3 regions of the Paenibacillus sp. FSL E2-0190 genome follow, and region 3 is predicted to be linked to each of the others. Evidence: predicted binding sites of a transcription regulator. Region 3 holds the regulator's gene; each other region holds the start of a gene.
The links. The regulator LexA, encoded in region 3, represses DNA repair genes until DNA is damaged. The targets are predictions, from matches to a motif close to CGAACATATGTTCG.
Positions count from the first base shown of each region.

Region 1: NST25_RS23265 (ImmA/IrrE family metallo-endopeptidase) is a predicted target of LexA. The motif match lies at 1,565-1,578, and genes of this name have one in related genera.
Region 2: addB (helicase-exonuclease AddAB subunit AddB) is a predicted target of LexA. The motif match lies at 4,929-4,942, and genes of this name have one in related genera.

Region 1 is NZ_CP150306.1:5,279,366-5,285,944, forward strand. It holds gene NST25_RS23245 (cytidine deaminase) at 1-369, opposite strand, end outside; gene NST25_RS23250 (NucA/NucB deoxyribonuclease domain-containing protein) at 470-907, shown strand; gene NST25_RS23255 (hypothetical protein) at 989-1,138, opposite strand; gene NST25_RS23260 (YjfB family protein) at 1,288-1,464, shown strand; gene NST25_RS23265 (ImmA/IrrE family metallo-endopeptidase) at 1,628-2,179, shown strand; gene NST25_RS23270 (hypothetical protein) at 2,246-2,407, shown strand; gene NST25_RS23275 (DUF3139 domain-containing protein) at 2,768-3,103, shown strand; partial or broken gene NST25_RS23280 (phosphomethylpyrimidine synthase ThiC) at 3,218-3,337, shown strand; gene NST25_RS23285 (sigma-70 family RNA polymerase sigma factor) at 3,668-4,162, shown strand; gene NST25_RS23290 (hypothetical protein) at 4,159-5,148, shown strand; gene NST25_RS23295 (hypothetical protein) at 5,977-6,480, opposite strand.
Region 2 is NZ_CP150306.1:5,402,711-5,409,289, forward strand. It holds gene addA (helicase-exonuclease AddAB subunit AddA) at 1-1,282, opposite strand, end outside; gene addB (helicase-exonuclease AddAB subunit AddB) at 1,285-4,797, opposite strand; gene NST25_RS23820 (class I SAM-dependent rRNA methyltransferase) at 5,591-6,579, opposite strand, start outside.
Region 3 is NZ_CP150306.1:3,874,648-3,881,226, reverse strand. It holds gene NST25_RS16950 (hypothetical protein) at 1-291, shown strand, start outside; gene NST25_RS16945 (DUF5316 domain-containing protein) at 718-921, shown strand; gene NST25_RS16940 (cupin domain-containing protein) at 954-1,445, shown strand; gene NST25_RS16935 (MBL fold metallo-hydrolase) at 1,446-2,228, shown strand; gene NST25_RS16930 (hypothetical protein) at 2,334-2,912, opposite strand; gene NST25_RS16925 (hypothetical protein) at 3,135-3,515, opposite strand; gene NST25_RS16920 (L,D-transpeptidase) at 3,666-4,004, opposite strand; gene lexA (transcriptional repressor LexA) at 4,183-4,809, opposite strand; gene NST25_RS16910 (LysM peptidoglycan-binding domain-containing protein) at 5,061-5,474, shown strand; gene NST25_RS16905 (DUF896 domain-containing protein) at 5,584-5,793, shown strand; gene NST25_RS16900 (hypothetical protein) at 5,843-6,364, shown strand; gene NST25_RS16895 (HAD family hydrolase) at 6,399-6,579, shown strand, end outside.

The sequences.
Region 1 (6,579 bases), 1.4 Mb from region 3:
TAATCGGTCATCCTCCGATACAATTATCTTGCAGTCTATTCCATAATCCGCAATTAACTCTCGGCACATGCCGCAGGGAGAGACTACTTTAATCTCTTTTTCCTCGCTGTCTGGGTCAGAATGCCTTACCGCAACAATCGTATCAAATTCCTTATAACCTTCGGATATCGCTTTGCCAATCACCATCGCCTCTGCACAGACTGTAATCCTCCCCATGCTGGCTTCCACATGTACCGCTGTAAAAATCTCTCCTGTTTTAGTACGAAGCGCTGCACCCACATGGTGCCGTCCCCATTCATAACGCCTGGTAATTATATCTTCGGCAGCCGTAATAAGCGTCTGATCCTCAATGGTAATTATGTACTCCATATCCAGTTCCGCCCTCCTTTATTTTACCTAATTATATTAAATCGCACTGAATTATGATATAAGATATACTATTTTAAGTGCCAAAAAAGGAGGAGCAGAATTGAAAGTAAAAAAATGGATCTCCAGTCTCATCATTGTTGCATTACTTGCTTTGGCTAGTTACTGGTTTGAACAAAACGGAGAGCCTACAGACCCCTCGTCTCCATCCGATTCGAGTGTTGTTCAGCTAACCTTCCCATCAGACCGCTATCCTGAGACCGCCAAACATATTCAGGATGCCATTGCGAAAGGTGAATCCGCCACATGTACGATTAACCGAGAGCAGGCTGAAGAGAACCGTAAAGAGTCCTTAAAAGGGATCCCCACTAAAAAGGGATATGACCGGGATGAATGGCCAATGGCTATGTGTAAGGAAGGCGGCGTTGGTGCCGACATTGAATACATAACGCCAAGCGATAACCGCGGGGCAGGAAGCTGGGTTGGCAATCAGCTGGAGGATTATGCAGACGGAACCCGGGTAGAATTTATGTTTAAATAACGGTCTGTCTGACCAGCCCCAGGCAATAGAATAGCCCCACCTGGCATTCGCCAGATGGGGCTACACTGCACATCAGCTAACTTAGAATAAGCAAGCTTTAGTGATGATAACCAGCAAGATGAAAAGTACCAGAATTGCTCCTGTTGAAGTCCAAGGACTACACACCGGACCTACTGATGCTGGACTTACTACCGGACCTACGTTACAACCACAACCATGTTCCATTCCCATTTTCAATTCCTCCTAATGATTAATGACTACAGCACAAGATATGTAAAAAGGAGATAAGCCGTTTGGGCGAATTGGCAAACAAATGCCAATCACCTAATGAATTGAAGGTGGACAGTCGATAAACAGGATATACACAAAGGAGGTGCAATATGGATATAGCTGCATTATCAATGGCAATGAGCCAAGCATCCTTAGCTCAAAATGTTGGGATACAGGTCATGAATATTGCCAAGAATCAGGCTGAAACCCAGAGCCAAACCATGGTGGAAATGCTGGGCAAAAGCGTTGCTCCTAATTTGGGAAAAACACTTGATATTAGTGTGTAATTGCTTTATGCTAAGGATACATGAGAACGAATGTTCCTGTGTATCCTTAGACTTTTTTTACTCTACATAGCCCTTCGGGCTTTTCTTTTGCGCATTTATGCGAACATACGATCCCATTAGTGATTTATTAGTGATTTTAAACGAGGTGAATAAGTTGGAGAACATGAAATCATATTATCAAATGACTGTGCTTGAGAAATGGACGGAGGATTTATACAAGCGATTAAATCTTCATCAGCCTTCACAAATTTCAATATCGTATATTGCAGAGCGGCTTAATATCTGGGTTCATTATTTGGATGTGAGAAGCAAGAGCATTGAAGCGTCTGCAGGGATGTACAGCCTGTTTATCGACAACCGCCTTCCAGCCAATCTTCAACGGCTAGAGTTTCTTCATGAACTGTGTCACCTCCTTCGCCATGGCAGTGATAATCAGACCTTGATGCCAGAGCATTTCACGCGGGCACAGGAGGATGAATCCGAGCGGTTTATCTTGTATGCGGCGATGCCTTACTCCATGATCTCCCGCATGACATTGCCTGAGCAACGAGAGGATGCCATCTCCTATCTCGCAGCAGAATTTCAAGTTCCTGCCGAGCTGGCCTTACAGCGGATTGATCAGATCCAAAGACGTGTGTTCCAAGGGCAATTATTGGCCGTGATGGGAAGAAACGAAGAACGACTGACACATATTCGCAACGGATCACGGAGATAATAAGCTTAGTTGCAATAGTGCTCTGCATATTCATTTATGGTGGAATTTCTCGTGAGGGGGAACGACATGGAAGCCATTAAAGTAATTGAATTATTACTGACTCATCCGGATTATAATGTAGATGCAGTACACCCCGAAATCCCGGATTTCGTGGGCATTGAGACGATTGAGGTGGATCACGAAACGGGGACCTTCTCCATTTTATTGCAAGAACCCAAAGAGGACTAAAAGAGAATCATTATTCTTCATAAGTTAAAAGGCAGCAAATATAGTATGTCCCGGCAATTCTTCGTTCGCTTATGCCTGGATTACTATTGTTATTTGCTGCCTTTTTGTATAATCTGTTATGCAAATACAAACTGTATCACCAATAAGAACTAGAATAATGAATATACCGACAAAACCCCATATTAAAAACCATAAGATTTCCACCCCGGCAGCCTTGGACTTACCTGGTCCTCCAGCATCTTAATTTGCTGCTCCAGCTCCAGTATTTTCTCTTCTCCTGCGTCATATATCTATGAATGACATACCAGTCTCAGTATATTATCTTATACTATATACAAATTATTTATATGGAGGGAATTAATGAAGAAAAAAACAAAACTAATCTTCATCGTTCTAATCCTTTTAATCTATGGGATAACATCCTTAGCCCTTCACTCCTTCCAAAATCATATGAACAGAGAAGTCATTCATTATCTAGTAGAGACGAGAAATTATAAGAAAGAAGATTTTGATAAAGTATACACCCAGATTGCCAAAGCTCCCCTCGTAAGTACCACGGTGATTTTTGCAGACGAACCCTACGCAAGATACTTTTATCGAAAAGAAAACGGAAGGATCTTTCAATACAGCAGGGCTCCTGTTAAAGGTAATGATCCTAGCTATACATATAAACATATCGAGGAGAATCTCCCGTGAAGGAGTTGCCCTATAAAAAAGACGCGTTTGTCCAGCAGTCAGCACTTGGCTGCTTGGGCAAACGTGTTTTTTTGATCTTCCCTGCTCTAAATAGGTAAACATCATTTGCGTAGACAGGTGATGGTAGAGGGTCCAGGACATGCGCCGATGCACTTGACTAAAGAGAGTATGGATAAGCAACTTGAAACTTGTAACGAAGCCCCTTTTTATACATTAGGTCCACTGACTACAGATAACATTGGCGTGGTTCTTAGCAGCTATCGGACACAGTTGATCTTATGCGCGGTATAACACTCCATTTCAAAGTGTAGCGGACCCCATAGCCTTTATTGGCATGAAAAACATCATATAAGACCTCCTTTTTAAGGAATAGCGTCACTGGAGTCCGCGAACCTGCTCAAAAGCCTATAAATATGCAAATAACGACTTCTGAGTCCGTAAGCCTCTGGAGATAATTTATGAATAGGTATTCTTTACGCTCAAACACAAAGGAATTTTCTCAGGAACAAAATGTGACCTAATGCCGTCCTAAATGGTGTTATAGGTAAAGGGGGGCACAGTATCATGCAGCGATCCATGACCCGGCCGGGAAATCATGTGATGAAGAGTTACGAAATCTACGCAGATATGCTGTTCCGGATCGCTTTGGTCCATCTAGGCAACCGGCAAGATGCCGAAGAAGCCACTCAGGATACCTTCATCAAGCTAATAGAAAAAGCGCCGGAGTTCAAAGATGCCGAACATCAGAAGGCATGGCTGATCCGGGTAATCACCAACCATTGTAAAACACTACTGGGCAGAGGCTGGCGCAAGCGCGAGGTTAAGCTGGAGAGCGCTGAGCCAATTGCGGCAGACAGCCCCGAGGATTGGGCTCTGCTGCAGTTAGTTATGGCGATGCCTATGAAGTATAAAACCGTAATCCATCTTTATTATTACGAGGACTATCCCATCCAGGAGATCAGCAAGATTCTGCAGATTAGTCAGTCTGCCGTGAAGATGAGACTTCAGCGGGGACGGCAACTGTTAAAACTGGAGCTGGAAGGAGCGGAACCACAGTGAAGGAAGATCAGTTTCGAACAACATATAAGAAAGCGGTGGATTCGATGAAACCAGGTGAAGAGATGAAAAAAGAATTGTTCAATAAAATAGAGCAGCGGCAGGAGCGGAAGCGTCCGCGCAAAACCGTTTATATCGCGGCAAGTGTCGTGCTCGCCGCAGGAATAGGTCTGGCTGGGCCTAGTATATGGCAGCAGTTGAACAGTCAGAGCTCCCCGGGGCAGGTTACCCAGGTAACTCCGGAAGCAAGTAATGCTGGCAATTCAGGCACAGCTACATCCGGCAGCATTGTCATTCCCAAGCTGAAACTGCCAGATAAGGAGTCTGGCGTGAAGGCAGATATGATCGCCTTGGTCGTGTATAAAAATAATATTTATACACAGTCAGCGACTCGCATTGACGCTGCCGATGCTGCTGCTCTGCGCGGTGATAAGTTGGGACGCACTACAGGCGGCATCAACGAATGGAGCGGTAGCGACGAATATATTGAGTTAGCCTCGAACATCGGCGAAACGGATCTCTATTCCGTGAAGGGCTATGACTCCAGCTTTCTGATTATGTCCTATTCGGAAATCAACGGCGAGGTATTCGCCGAACTGTATGAGCACACGAACGGCATCACCATAAACAGCGGCGCCGACCTGTTCGGCAAGCTGAATCTTGAAGGCCGAGTTACTTCAGCTCAATGGGAAAGCTTCAACAGTTGGAACAACGGCCTCCAGCAGCAGGCGCCAATCGCCAATAGCGAGGCGCTTGATGGCTTCCTGACAGCCCTCCAAGCTGCCAAACCGCTGGCAGCAGAGCCGCTGATCGAGCAAGGCATCTACGACAGCGAAGACCGCAAGATCATCTATTTGCAGCTGGAAGACAACGCCCGAGTAGAGCTGACGCTGTTCGGTCAAAGACTTGTTCGCTACGGTCAAGCACCGGTATTCTTCGAGGTCGAATCCGGGGCATTCCAGCAGCTGTGGAACAGCATGAAACTTTAGGAATGCTGGTGGAAACCCAGGGATAGCGGTTGGGACTGCGATCGGGACTGCGATCGGGACTGCAATCAGAACTGCGATCGGGACTGCGATCGGGACTGCGATCGGGACTGTGATCGGGACTGCGATCAGGACTGCGATCGGGACTCGATCGGGACTGCGATCGGGACTGTGATCGAGACTGCGGTTGGACTGCGATCGGGACTGCAATCGGAAGAAATTAGGGACAACGTTTCGGTCACCCTGCTCTCCATTGGACAATTTAGCTGGCTGTTAACAAAAACGGCGCTGCTTCAAAACCATTTCATGGTTTGGAGCAGTGCCGTTTTGTGCTTTACTGAATGGTTTATGAACTCGCATACTAGATATGCTGGTTGTAGAGGTGAGACTACTGATTGTTCCTTTAAAAGCTGCTTCTCATTATAATTTCTGCAACTAAATCTGTGAGGAGCACGGCACTAACGAGCTAACGAATAAACGAACTAACCTCCTCCACCTCGAGCTATCGGACCCAGATATCGCTATTTGCTGATTTTCAGCCTTAAGAGCATGGTTTCGGACTCCATGGACGCTAATGCCTAGAAAGAGGCTCACATGCGGTACTTTTTATGCCAATAGCGACTATGGAGTCCGTTAGAATTGCAAATGTGGAAAAAAACCGCTTTAAGGGTCAGCTGTGTCCGACAGGAGAAGCATCGTTCACGTAATTGTTATGGAATCAAATTTCAAAGGAACACAGGGTCTCTCTCGATACTTCCGATTGCTGCAAAAAAGGAACGCCCACCATGGACGCTCCTTGAATTTCTTATTAGTCTACTACACTCTAGCTAGTTACGCATTTACACTTTCTGTTTTACGATCCTGTCTTGCGTGTAATGTTTTCATCGCAAATCTTGCGATCGGCTGCGCAACCAACAGTTCAATCCAAAATGCTATTCCAAAGTTTCTCGGCCAGATGTGAAGGAAGTTTTTAAGTGGATCCAGGCTTATTTGTTTCGTCCCAACCCATGTGCCGATAATTGATAGTAAAATAGATAACACTGTGACATTCAATAAAGTATTCAACAGAATCCTTGCATTAAATCCATCGGTTTGTCCCATGAATTTCGGCATCACTTTTCCAACAATCGGTCCTGCAACTAATCTTACGGATAAAACTACGATCATCCACATAAATGGAATAACCTTTAGTGTATCTATATACACTTCCTTACTGAAGCCGCGTTCCAACCCCACAATAATAGGGGCAATAGTGTTAACTGAAATGATTGAAATAATGAGTAAAAATAGTATACCTTCTTTTCCGTTTCTGGGCATTCTTGTGTCTCCATGCATGTTTGTCATCTCCGTGAATATATTTCAGATGGCAGACGTATCATGAGACATATATTTTTGGCCCAATAAAAAAGACCAATATCTCTACACACTGATTTA
Region 2 (6,579 bases), 1.5 Mb from region 3:
CTTGCACACTATTCGTATCCTGATACTCATCCAGCAGAACCTCATCGAATTGAGCACGGTATTCCATAGCTGCATCAGAAGGCAGGGAATGACCGGGCGTAGAGTCCGGATGGCGTAGAATTTGCAGACAATAATGCTCCAAATCACTGAAGTCGACTAGACCTCTTCCTGCTTTTTCAATTCTATAACGTTCACCGAATGCTATCACTGTCTCTGCAAGCTCTGCCATCAGTGGAGCCGCTTCGTTCAGCTCTTTCAAAAAAACCTCAGGCGGACGGCCAAACAATGCTTTCTGAAGATCTAAAATACTCTTCTTCACACTGTCGCGCAGTTCCTTCACCATCTCCTGCAGTCCAGGATCTGTCGAATCCTTCTTACAAGCCTTTAATTTTCCAAAATATACTTCCATAAAAATATCATATAATTCTGCCCAAGGTCGTTCGTTAACGGCATCCTGCAGTGCATTTACCATCTCAAGATCAGTGGTTAAATTCTCAGCATAGGGTGCCGGACCACCCGGTTGTAGTGCAATCTCCCGGCCTTGCATCAGCTGACTGGCTGCACCCGCAAGTGTCAGCTTCGCTTCTTCAAGAATGCTCAGCACCCATGGCGTTCCACCCAGACTTTCGGTGTCTGGCAATGAGAAATCAGCTGCAGTATCACGGAGCCATTGCGCTGGCCAAGGATGGCTGCGGGCGTAATCATGCAATCGCTGTATGAGCGCATGCACTGCATCATCACTGCGTTCACCACTGAACCAATCAGCGAGCTGCACAAATATGCTATCCTCGCCATCCGCACCTACCTCACCGTACTTTTCCTCCAGCAACTCTTCGAGCAGCTCCTGCCGCATCATCTCCGCTTCATGCTCATTTAATATGCGGAAACCCGGATCAATCGGAATCATTTGATAATAACGCCGGATCACTTCCAGACAGAAGGAGTGCAATGTTGTAATCGAAGCTTTGCCCAGCAGGGATAGCTGACGGCGCAAATGGTCGTTCTCCCCGTTCTCCTCCAGCTCCCGATCAAGAGCTTCCCTGATCCGCTGCCGCATTTCGGCAGCCGCAGCTTTGGTAAACGTGGCTACTAGTAGCCTGTCTACACTGAAGCCGTTCTCTTCCTTACTGATCTTTCGAATAATCCGTTCTACCAGCACCGCCGTCTTGCCGGAACCTGCTGCCGCAGCAACAAGGATGTCATCACCGCTCTCCGCAATGGCGCGCCACTGGTCATCACTCCATATACTTCCTTCCGGTTTCGCTTCTATTTCAGCCTTCATACTCAAGGTGTAGTTCCTCCTTTGCGGGACAGCAGATCCCATATAACGTCCTTCCCTGGCTTACCCAGATTGTTATAGCTGTTGCCTTCCACAGCTTCATCGAACTGGCAGACAGGCCTAAAGGAACAGAATGTGCAGGCTGTCTCCTGCCCAATTCGGTACGGCTCAATCGCCACATCACCCTCTGTAATCCGTGTCCCGATATCCGAGATCGTCCCTCTAACGGAGGATAATAGATGGCTCCACTGCTCTGGTGTAGCTACTGAAGCACTGCTATAAAAGCTGCCGTCAGCTTTTACTGCTACAGGCACGATAGAAGAATACCCTTTGTCTAAAGTGGTATCCATCAGGGAGACAACCTCACGATCAGCTGTAAGCAGTCCTTTCATCTTGAAGCGTTTCAACAGCTCTTGCTCAGCCTGTTCCTTGTTCATCCCGTTGGATGAAGTTAACAACGGATCATGCACATGGAAATAAAGTGTGCCTGCTGGAAGTGCCGGCTGCCCCAGCCATTGCTCCGAATATGTCAGCAGCACATCCAGATAAGTCAGCATTTGCAACGACAAGCCATAATACACCTCATGCAGCTTGAGATCCTTTTGGCTCGATTTATAATCAATTACCCGCAGAAGAATACCGTTCTCTCCACGGGCCATGTCTACACGGTCAATCCGGCCAACGACCTCCATCACACAGCCATTCGGCAGCGTAATTCTTAAAGGCGGCAACTCCTTATCCGGTCCAAAATCCAGCTCCAGCCCTACTGGCTCAAAGCTGCCCCGGCGGGCGTGCTCGCCCAGAATCACAGAAGCACGTCCAACAATATTCTTAAGCTTACGGGAGATGTACCCGTAACGTTTGGAGCTCATTAGAATTTCACCCTGCAACATCGGAGATAGCCGTTCTACTGTCTCACTGGCCTCACGCCGACATTCATCCGGAGATAAGCTGCCCCAGCCCCGTCCCTCTTGTTTCAGTCTTATCGCCATATCACTTAACGCAGCATGGAACAGCTGTCCGATATCAGGTGCTTGCAGCTTATATAACTGGCGCTCTTTCAGTCTTAGTCCGTAGGACGCAAAATGGGAAAATGAGCACGCAACAAATTTCTCCATCCGGGACACACTGCCCCGCAGTGTTGAGCCACCATACAATCTGAGGCTTGTGCCACGCTTTAGCTTCATTCCCTTATTACGATAGAACAGTGAACTTAGCAAACGTTCCAGTTGAAATTTACGATCTTCGTTCTTAGTAAACCAGTTATACACATCCCACCATAGCTCCGGAATTTCTGTTCCCTGGCGCCACTGCCGCAGCTGCATAATCAATGCGCGAAGACTCTGTTCTGGTTGACCAATGAAACCGAGATGGATAGGATTTCCGACTTCTATAGGTAGTCCCGAAGGGGGAAGTGCTGACAAGCTGTGCTCTTGAACCCTTGGGAACATTCTATGCAAATGCCGGATAACCTCAGAGGGAAGGAGAGCTTTGCCCTCATCATCCGCTGTAGCGTAGCTAATCCAGAGCTTTCGGCTTCCTGTCGTTAGTGCATTATAGATCAGAAACCGCTCGTCCAGCAGTTTACGAGAAGCGCCGGGAGCAAGCTCCATTCCAGCATTCTCTAGTACGGAGCGTTCACCTTCCGAGAGAATTCCATCTTCCTTAAACTGCGCAGGCACAACACCTTCATTAAATCCAAGCAAAAAAGCGTATTTAACCCCCGTTGGGCGAGTCCGATCCATATTGCCGACCAATACTTGATCCAGTGCGGGCGGAACTAGTCCCATTTTAAGTTCAGCAAGACCTGTCTCTAGAACTCCAGTGAACACTTCAAACTCAAGTCTTTCATTGCCCATCATTTCTACTATCTGATCTAGAAGATCAAGTACCGCACCCCACAACTGGCTATGTTCCCTAGCCTTCTCGGGTTGGCCCTTCTCCATAGACTTAACACTGAGTTTCTCCAGCTTTCGTGCAACATCCGTCTCTTCAAGCAGCTTGTACAATGCCGTACAAAGTTCAAGACCGCTACGACTTTTCTGGATTCTTTTCTCAAAAGCAAATAATGGACCTGTTATACTAGCACGGCATCGTTCCATAGTAGCAAGCAGTTCATCATCCATCTGTCTGCCGCCTTCCAGCGACAAGCTAGGAATACCTTTCCATGAGCGGCCATCTGTCCAGCGGTACCCCTGAATCCCACAAGCCAGCACATAGTTTTCTAAAGCATCCATATCATCACGCGTAATACTACCGTCTAGCGGAAGCAGAAGCTCCGTCTTTACGCAACGGAATACATCCTCATAACGCCAGCGACGACGCACTACATCCAATGCGGAACGTATAAACTCCACTAGCGGATGATGCAGCTCATTCACCTTCTGGTCCAGAAAAAATGGCACTCCATAATCTTGGAACAACGGCTGAACCAGCTGCTCGTAATCGCCAATATTGCGCATCAATACGGCCATTTCGCCATATTTTGCACCTTCATCCCGCGCCAGTCTAGTCATTTCGCGCAGGGCTCCCTCAACCTCTGCTCTGTGCGAAACTGCGGCGCCTATGGATATAGCCTCTCTTGCCAGTTCATCCGCATCTATCCAAGCCTTCCGGCGATCATATCCCCGTTCAAGGTGAGCAAGTACTGGACTTTCTTCAAAACGTGGAAGAACCATTGGCTCCAGCAGCTCGTCCCATACATCAATGCCCAGCTCTTCAGCAATTCCACGCAGTTTAATGTAAGTAACCGCAGTTGGGTGAAACAATTCAAGCTCATTCAACTGATCTCCATAGGGGTAAGGACGATCAATTGTAAGCGAAACCGTCAGCTTCGAAGCTTGCTGCATCAATTCTCGAAGCACTACGAATTCCTGCGGAGTAAATCCATGGAACCCATCTACCCAAATCTCTGCCCCGCGAATGTAGGAGGAATCTGGAATATGCTCAGCCAGTTCCGCTAAACGATCCTCTTCATCGATATAAAGACGGGACATTTCCTTCTCTAAATCGCTAAATACCAGCTGCAAATCATCCAGCTTACCCTCAAGAATAGGACTTCTTGCAATAGCTCCTCGCATAGCGGACAGCTGTTCCTCTAAATCAGTGGAACCCAAACAGCAACGTTTCATCTCCGTGTGCAGTTGGTTCAGACGTTCCACAAAACCCGGTCTGTCTGCTGAGGCACCGAATAATTTCAGTTCCTCTTTGCGGCGACTGATGATTTTGTAAATTAACATTTTCTTACCTTCTTCACTGATTGGCAGACTTGCACTGCCACCAGTTTCCTGCTTCACACGATAGGCAAGCCGCGAAAAACTCAGTGTCTGCGCCCGAAGGCTTCCCTTCACATTCCCTACGGTCAGAAGCCCCCGTTCTGCTCCAAAAGAACCTTGCTCTGGCACAAGAATAATAATCGGCGCACCAAGCGGTTCCTTTTCTAAGGAAGAAGAGATAGATTCCCATATTTTTGTTGTCTTGCCACTGCCCGAGCGGCCTAGTAAAAAGGTTACCGGCATAAATGATAGACTCCTTCCGTAGCGGAGAAAATATATAGAATACAGGGTGAAATATCCACCTATTGATTACACTCCAATTAAAAAAGTTCAGTGATTCCTCGTCCCCTCAGTATATCATAACCACACTAATCGGAACATGTGTTTGCTAGTATTTTCTAATGTTTTGCAAAGGATAAACAGCTATGAGTACAAATAAAAAAAGCAAACCTCCGGATTTTGGCGGCTTGCTTTTTAGAGTGTTTAGTTTGTTTTTAATGCCAGTTGTGCAACGTTAGATAGGAGCTGCCAATGTCGGAGCGTAGGGTCAATGTTAGACTGTTGGCGTTCAGCGTTCAGCGTTCAGCGTTCAGCGTTCAGCGTTCAATATTCAATACTCAACATTAGCACTCTACGCCGATCGTTTTGTAATCCGCATTCCGCATATCATAATTCAATAAGCATCATTCGTTGTTTACTATTTAGTATTCCGAATTTAACACTCAACATTTCGGCTCGGCTTGTTTCATTAATTACTTACGGACCCAGGAGCCGTTATTCGTGGATTCAGTGCTGTTATGGCAACTTTTCGGACCCCACTGACGCTATTCTTCGAAAATGTGCTGCATTACGGGTGTTATTGGGGCAATAGCGCCTTTAGGGTCCGTAAGAATTCAATAATGGGCTGTTTACGCTAAATAGAGTCATCTGAGTCCGTTGGCAACTCCTTGCCTTACAGTCGACTCACGGCCACCCTACGTCCAGCCCGTTTATCCTACTTGTTACTTGGCACTGTAAACCTTTTTGACCTTCAGGCTTATTTTTTACTCCGCACTTCAAAAATCGCAAACTTCAGATAGTGTCCTTCGTTAACGCCAAGTATTTGTGGGTGGTCTTTGCCTGCGGCCCGCCATTCCACAAGTCTCAGCACCTTGCCAGCATCTTTAGCCGCATCGGCAATCGTTTCGAGGAACAGATCTGGCTGCATATGGTAAGAACAGCTTGCGGTAACCAAATAGCCGCCTTCGTTCACCAGCTTCATCCCGTGCAGATTGATATCCTTGTAACCACGGCAAGCGCCAGCTACTGCACTTTTGGTTTTGGCAAACGCCGGAGGGTCCAGGATGACTACATCCCAAGTTCTTCCTCCACCTGCCGTCATCGGCTTGGATGTGTCGGTTTTGGCTGTTTTGCCTCCGGATTTAGGATTTGCAGCAGCTGCTGCCGTCTCTGTTCCACTGGCAACTGTCGCCCGTTCAGAACGTTCCTCTAGTCCTTTAACCTGATTCCGTAGATATGCAAAAGCATCATCCACTACGAATTCAACACGATCGCTAAAGCCGTTCAGCTCCACATTCACTTTGGCACTCTCAATGGCGTGTGCTGAAACGTCAAGGCAGGTTACTTTTTTCGCGCCATACTTGCAGGCATGCAGCGTGAAGCTGCCCGTATGCGAGAAGCATTCCAGCACTGTCGCACCGTCCCAATAAGGGAACGTTACATGTTTGCCGCTCTTATTAACTGGTAAGGTCTGTAGCGAACCATCCTCAGTTTCAATTTCCTGTAGCGTAATGCCGCTTCGTCCTCCCCAGCCTTTCATGAGCGGAGCAATGGAAGCTCTATTCTCACGTTGGTCAAAGAAGTAACCTGTCTTCTGGCCCTCTTCAATATCAACGACCAGCTTCAGGCCATTCTCGCTCACGGTTACATGCCTTGGACATTCCCCGTACAGCACCCCCGTTGTCTGCTCCATACCTTCAAGCTCGCGCACACTAACATCACTGCGCTCATAGATTCCGCGCGGTG
Region 3 (6,579 bases):
TTACCTGCCGATTACGATCTCACAGCTTTGAAGCAGCAGGGACAAACCGAGCTTTCTGCAATTGGCAAAGCCAACGACCATAGCGGGGAACTAATTGAACATCCTCTAGGTTTTGCTGAACTATATCTGCAGGCAACCGGTGATAAAGGGATAGAAGATTATATGGTCTGGAAGAATCAGGCGGGGGAAGCTTTTCTTTTTCGGATACACAATCCTAAGGGGGATTCGTCGAATAAGTTTGCACCTTGGGTGATGGTTTCACTGGCAACACTTGAACTTGAAAGGAATTAAGTGTGATCAGAGCCGAAGGAGTTGTGCGGAGTAGAAGGGGTGTGCCATAACCATAATCAAAAAAATGGTTGTTGGCACACTTCTTCTTCTTTTTGGTACCTTACTTCATTCGAACGCCAATTTTCGTTTGCTGAGGTTGCAAATTTCGCGTATGAGCCTGCTATAGGATCCAGCAGACCTTATACGAAGCTTTACCCCACATTTGGGATACTAAAGGACTCCATAGTCGCTATTAGCATTAAAAACACTCAATATGAGCCTCATCCTTAGGAATAACGTCACTGGAGTCCGAAACCATGCTTCAAAGGCTCAAAATTAGCAAATAGCGTCATCTGGGTCCGAAAGTCATGGCACGTAGTAGAGGGATTTAATGTTAAAATATCTTATATATAGATTACTAATTCTTTCCTGGGAAGGAGTAAGTTCATGCAAATTTTTATTTACATAGGATTGGGCTTCTTTATAATTTCAGGTATATGTGTTGGAGCCTTCACGACAGGTACACAACAAAGAGGTAACTTTTATTCGGAATCTAAGCAAGACCGTAAAGCTAAAAACAAAGTAGCGAATTGGTCCGCTTTAGGTGGTCTTATTTCATTAGCTGTAGCTGGGATTCTTTATTTGTTGTAAATGAACGCACAACATAAGGAGGAGTGTTGCAGATGGTGAAGATTTTTAATGAAAATACGGTCTCTTTTACACAAAAACAGTCCCCGATCCCAGAGTTTGCTTGGCATACGAGTGAAAGGTTAGCTGAAATGGTGGGCTCCAAGCATTTAGTTTTTGATATCAGATCTTTAGATCCTGATAAATATTCTTTTCCTTATCATTTTCATAGAAATGCTGAAGAAATATTTGTGATTTTAGCGGGAAAAGCGATGTTAAGAACACCCGAGGGTTTTACGGAGGTTACTGAAGGGGATGTAATATTTTTTGAAATGGGACCGGAAGGGGCGCACCAGCTTTATAATCATTCCGATGCACCATGCAGGTATCTGGATCTCCGAACGAATCAGGGAATAGATATTTGCGAATATCCAGACTCAGGCAAAATCAACATTTTGCCCTATCAAGAAATCTATCAAGCGGATGAACAGGCGGATTATTGTAAGGGAGAAGAGCATGTAAGGGAAAAATGGAATGGGGGAGCGTAATTGATTAAAGATCGTTGGTTTACAGTAACGGAAATTGATCCGACCACCTATGCAATCAGTGAATATGGACATTGGGAAAAGGTGCATTGTTTTTTACTCTTGGGGCAAAAACAAGCCGCGTTAATTGATACGGGATTAGGTATTGATAATATAAAAAGAATAACGGATCAGTTAACGGATTTACCTATCGCTGTCATAACTACGCATGTGCATGCAGATCATATTGGCAGTCATGGGCAATTCGAGACAATCTATGTACATAAAGAGGATGCGGATTGGCTGATTAACGGAATAAAAGGCTTGTCCCTTGCCCAGATTCGTAAAGATATGAGCCGGGACATCAGCCTTCCTGTTCCTGAAACCTTTGATCCTAACACCTACATACCTTTTCAAGGGAAACCAACAGCTCTTTTACAAGAAGGGGATGTGCTCGACATAGGCGGGCGCAAAATAGAAATTTACCACACACCAGGTCATTCGCCAGGTCATATCAGCCTTTTTGATCATGCCAACGGATATCTGTTTACAGGTGATTTATTGTATGACGTTACGCCAATCTATGCCTTTTACCCTTCGACTAGTCCGGTTGATTTAGTGGCATCCTTAGAAAAGATTACGGAAATTCCAGGAGTTACCCAAGTATTCGGTTCTCATAATACACTGGGTTTAGATCCATCTATTTTACAAGAGGTCGAAAAGGCAGTTCGTGAGTTACGTGAGCAAAAGGTAGTGGAACATGGTACGGGCATTCACCAGTTTGATGGGTTTAGTGTGCAATTTTAGATTTTTCTATGTCGAAAACAAATGGGGGTATGGCGATATGGTGTCTACATCAAAGGCTTTTGCGAAAAATAATTCACACATCTTATTGCGCAAAAAACAACTTAATTATTCAGATACGATTGACCTGAACAGTGCATGCAATTGTTGTACTTGGGAGTAAGCTTCCTTGTACTGGTTGTCGGATTGTTGAATAGGCAATAAACCCGGCAAGAAGGAGATACAATACACAGGCGTTTCTTTGCTGTTCATATATATTTTAAGCGTAAGCTCTTCTATCACATTAGCTTCTTCATCGGTGTCCTTAAGGACATTAATATCTGCACTTGTTGCAGTAGTTTTGCTGTTTTGATGTCTTTTGGATACTTTTGAAAGGGTAAGTGCGTTAACCACAATCTCGGATCCCATTACATTATCAAATGAGTATAGCTTTGCTACTGCTTTTTTGTTACTCTTCGGATTTTTGGTGCCAATTGCTAATTTTTTATTAGGCTCGTTAAGTGCGATCAAGTGAGATTGATTGGGGGGAATGAATGTTTTGGTGAAGCTGATGTTAAAAGATGAGGTCGCATTAACTAGCTTAGAAATTTCAGATGAAGCAGATAGCGTTTTCAATTTTATAATGGCGGCACTTAGAATTAAAACAACTCCTAAAATAGCAAATAAGTACATCAGGATAATCAGCATATAATCACACCTCCTAGTTATCTCATTAGACTCAAATTGTTGCTTATTGAAAGATATGCCTGAATGATCTCCACTAGTATCTTTTAAAAGGGAAATTCGTGGAATTATAGGATCGGCTTCACGATTAACCCAAAAAAAGCACCCAGAGAAACCTTCCGATTCTGCAAATGATGCAAAATTGGGGGTTGCTGCAAGAGTGCTTTTTAAGGTGATTATGTAAACCTATAGAAAATTGAAGGCAGTGATATGATCGGTATAAACAATCAGCTGTTTGTATTCGATCGGAGTCCCATAACTAGCATAAGGTCTTACAGTAACGTCATTGAGGACAACAAAGTTATAGCTGAAATTTTTATCAGGGTGTTCTGCTCCCAAATAAGATATGTATTCGTCTACAATTACATCATCCATCAAAGATTTTAAATCAAATACATCCTCTTTGTTGGAGACGGTTGGAGAGACGATTCCCTGAATGCTGCCAAAAGAGGTGAGCAAATTCACTTTTTTTCCACTAGCTTGTTCATCATTTAAAAGTAAACCGGACAGCTTACCCAGTGCATCGACTTTAAAATCGACGAGGGTTCTAATTTTTGAATTATTCAAACTAAACACATCCTTTTCAATTTGCAATCCTGTTAACAATATTCGACATATAATCACCAAACTCCTAGTATGCTAATGAAAAAATACTTACTTATGTAATGCCCCCCATTTTTTAATGTGATTTGGGGGTTGCCGAGCCTCCATTCGAATTTAATTTCTTATCGTTACTCGTGTGCCTATAAGGACAATAGCAGCGAGTGCTAACACATCCTCGTTGTACATCCGGATGCAGCCGTGGGACACCTCTTTCCCAATGGAGGAAGGGTCATTGTTTCCATGAATTCCGTAGTGTGGTTTAGACAGTCCCATCCAAAAAACACCGAAGGGACCCCCTGGGTCGGGTTGTTTGTTAATAATAGTGAATTCACCCACTGGGGATTGGGTTAACATCTTACCGATGCCGACAGGGAAACCTCTAATCACAATATCATTGTCCAGAAGATATAACATTCGTTGGGTCAGATCTACAATAATTCGGTAGTTGGGCATTATACGCAACACTCCTTTCTAATTAGGATATGAGCAGAACGCCTAAAGGGTTATTCATAGAAAATGGCCATTTTAGCCATTGGGAACAAATGTTCGTAAGTGGTTGGAAAAGCAAAAAAACGTAGAAAAAAGGCTGTTCCGCATATGCGGAACAGCCTTTTATGTTAGAAGTGCATACTTAGTGGATATCTCGAAACAATCCGATGACTCTTCCGAGAATAGTTACGCGATTAAGGCGAAGCGGCTCATAAGCTGGATTCTCCGGCTGAAGCCGTATATGATCACGTTCCTTGTAAAAGGTCTTAACGGTTGCTTCATCTTCTTCGGTCATGGCTACAACGATATCTCCGTTGTCCGCTGTTTGTTGTTGGCGAACAATCACATAGTCACCATTCATAATGCCTGCGTCCACCATACTATCACCCATGACAGACAGCATAAATACTTTGTTGTCACCTACATAGTGAGTAGGAAGTGGGAAGTAGTCTTCGATATTCTCTGTAGCAGTGATAGGTACCCCGGCGGTAACTTTACCTACGACAGGAATCCGTGAGATGGTCTGCGCGAATTGGTGAACATTCTCTGAATCCTCTTGGCCTAGTAATTCTATTGCACGTGGCTTCGTTGGATCTCGACGAATAAGTCCCTTCTTCTCAAGCCGGTCCAAATGACCGTGAACTGTGGAGCTGGAAGCAAGGCCAACAGCTTCTCCAATTTCCCGGACGGAAGGTGGATAACCCTTGCTGCGGACTTCGCTTCGTATAAATTCCAGGATCGCCAGCTGGCGACTTGAAATCTTTGACATTGGAATCAACCCCATATAGTAATGTTTGGGAAAATTATAACATAGAACTACCGTTCGCACAAACATAAGTTCTAACTATTATAAATATAAATCTGCTAGAGTTAAAAAATGGTAGACAAATGATAATAAAATGAACCGCTTGAGTCTCTCGAAAAAAAGAGAACAATTGTTCTGAAATAGTATTGAACAAAACACATGTTCGTGTTATTATAAATTCGAAAGTAAGAACAAGTGTTTGGAGGATGATGATTATGCTAAAATACAGTACATACCGCAGCATCTACGATAAGGCCCCAGTGGTTGAATCTATAGGACATAATGACGTTGCACGTAATTCCGCTAAGGTGAAAGAGATAACGGAACGTTTGCTTGGAGGGATGATTTCGTTGTTCCCTCAAGATTTCTTTATTAAGTTAATATTGATTTTCGTGCTAGTATTATCTGGCCTAACAGTAGTGGGAAATGTATTTGCAGGATCGACGACTATAATGAAGGAAGAGAAGCGGATTGTGGTTGAACGTGGAGATACACTATGGAGTATTGCTCTTAAGAATAAACCAGCTGATATGAAGACAGTTGTTTATATAGAAGGAATTAAACGTTCAAGTGGGATTAAGAGTAGTCAAATTAACGCTGGAGACATACTTACTTTACCTATTTATTAATTTTCTGAGAACATAATAGAATGACCAGTAGAGCTTGCAGGGAGTAGATCTTGACAAGCTCTTTTTCTCATGGCAGAGTTAGAATTAATTTATAGGGGGAGGGAAAGTATTGAATATTGATGAGTTGGTCGCGCGAATTAACGAATTGGCACGCAAACAGAAGAGCGTAGGCCTTAATCAAGAGGAAGTGGCGGAACGCGCCAAGCTTCGTGAAATTTACCTGGGGAATATCCGCAATAACTTCCGAGCACAATTAAATACTATTGAAATAGTAGATAACGATGAGCATGAACAAGGTAACAAAGGGCTTAAACATTAGCTCGCTGTTCCTTTTCATAGATATTTCAGGATGACTAGGGGGAACGCACATGGCCCGTTCTTGGGAAAGAATGGTTCAACGCAACACACAGCAAATCAACAAGCAAAGAAAGAAACAAGGCAAGGATACGATTTATGCCTCTAAATCTCCTACCCAGAATGCCGAAGTCTTTAAAGGTCGCAACATTGCATTTCCGGTAGTGTTAGTGATACTTGGCACTATGTTTTGGGTAGTTGGTTCTATTGATCAGGCCAAAGGTAATGGCATGCTGGCTAATTGGCTGGGAGTAGTACTGTACTATTTGCTGGCAGCGCTATTGTTCTTCCGTCGTCCGTACTTAAAGGTGGAAAAAGCAAGACTGTCCACTATTAAATTCAATCGCGAACGCGGACTTCCAGCTGCAGATATTGAGAAAATCACCCTTTCGCGTGGAGCTGTAGTCATTAAGCACAAAGGGAAACGTACGAAATGGATTTTCACAAAACTTATGAATCGCTATGATACTAATGCGATGAGTACACGATTAGAAGCATTTGCTAAAGCTCACAACATTGAAGTAGTTCACGAATAGAACTAGACCAGTTAAAGGGAGAGGGAGACCTGTAATGCCAATTTCTGCTGTACTATTTGACCTTGATGATACATTGCTGTGGGATGATCGGAGCGTCGAAGAAGCATTTCGTTCTGCTTGTGAAGCCGCCGGGGATACGATTGATCCACAAGAACTAGAAGTAGCAGTTCGTAAGGAAGCAAGTAGCTTGTATGAATCTTATGAGACGTTCCCAT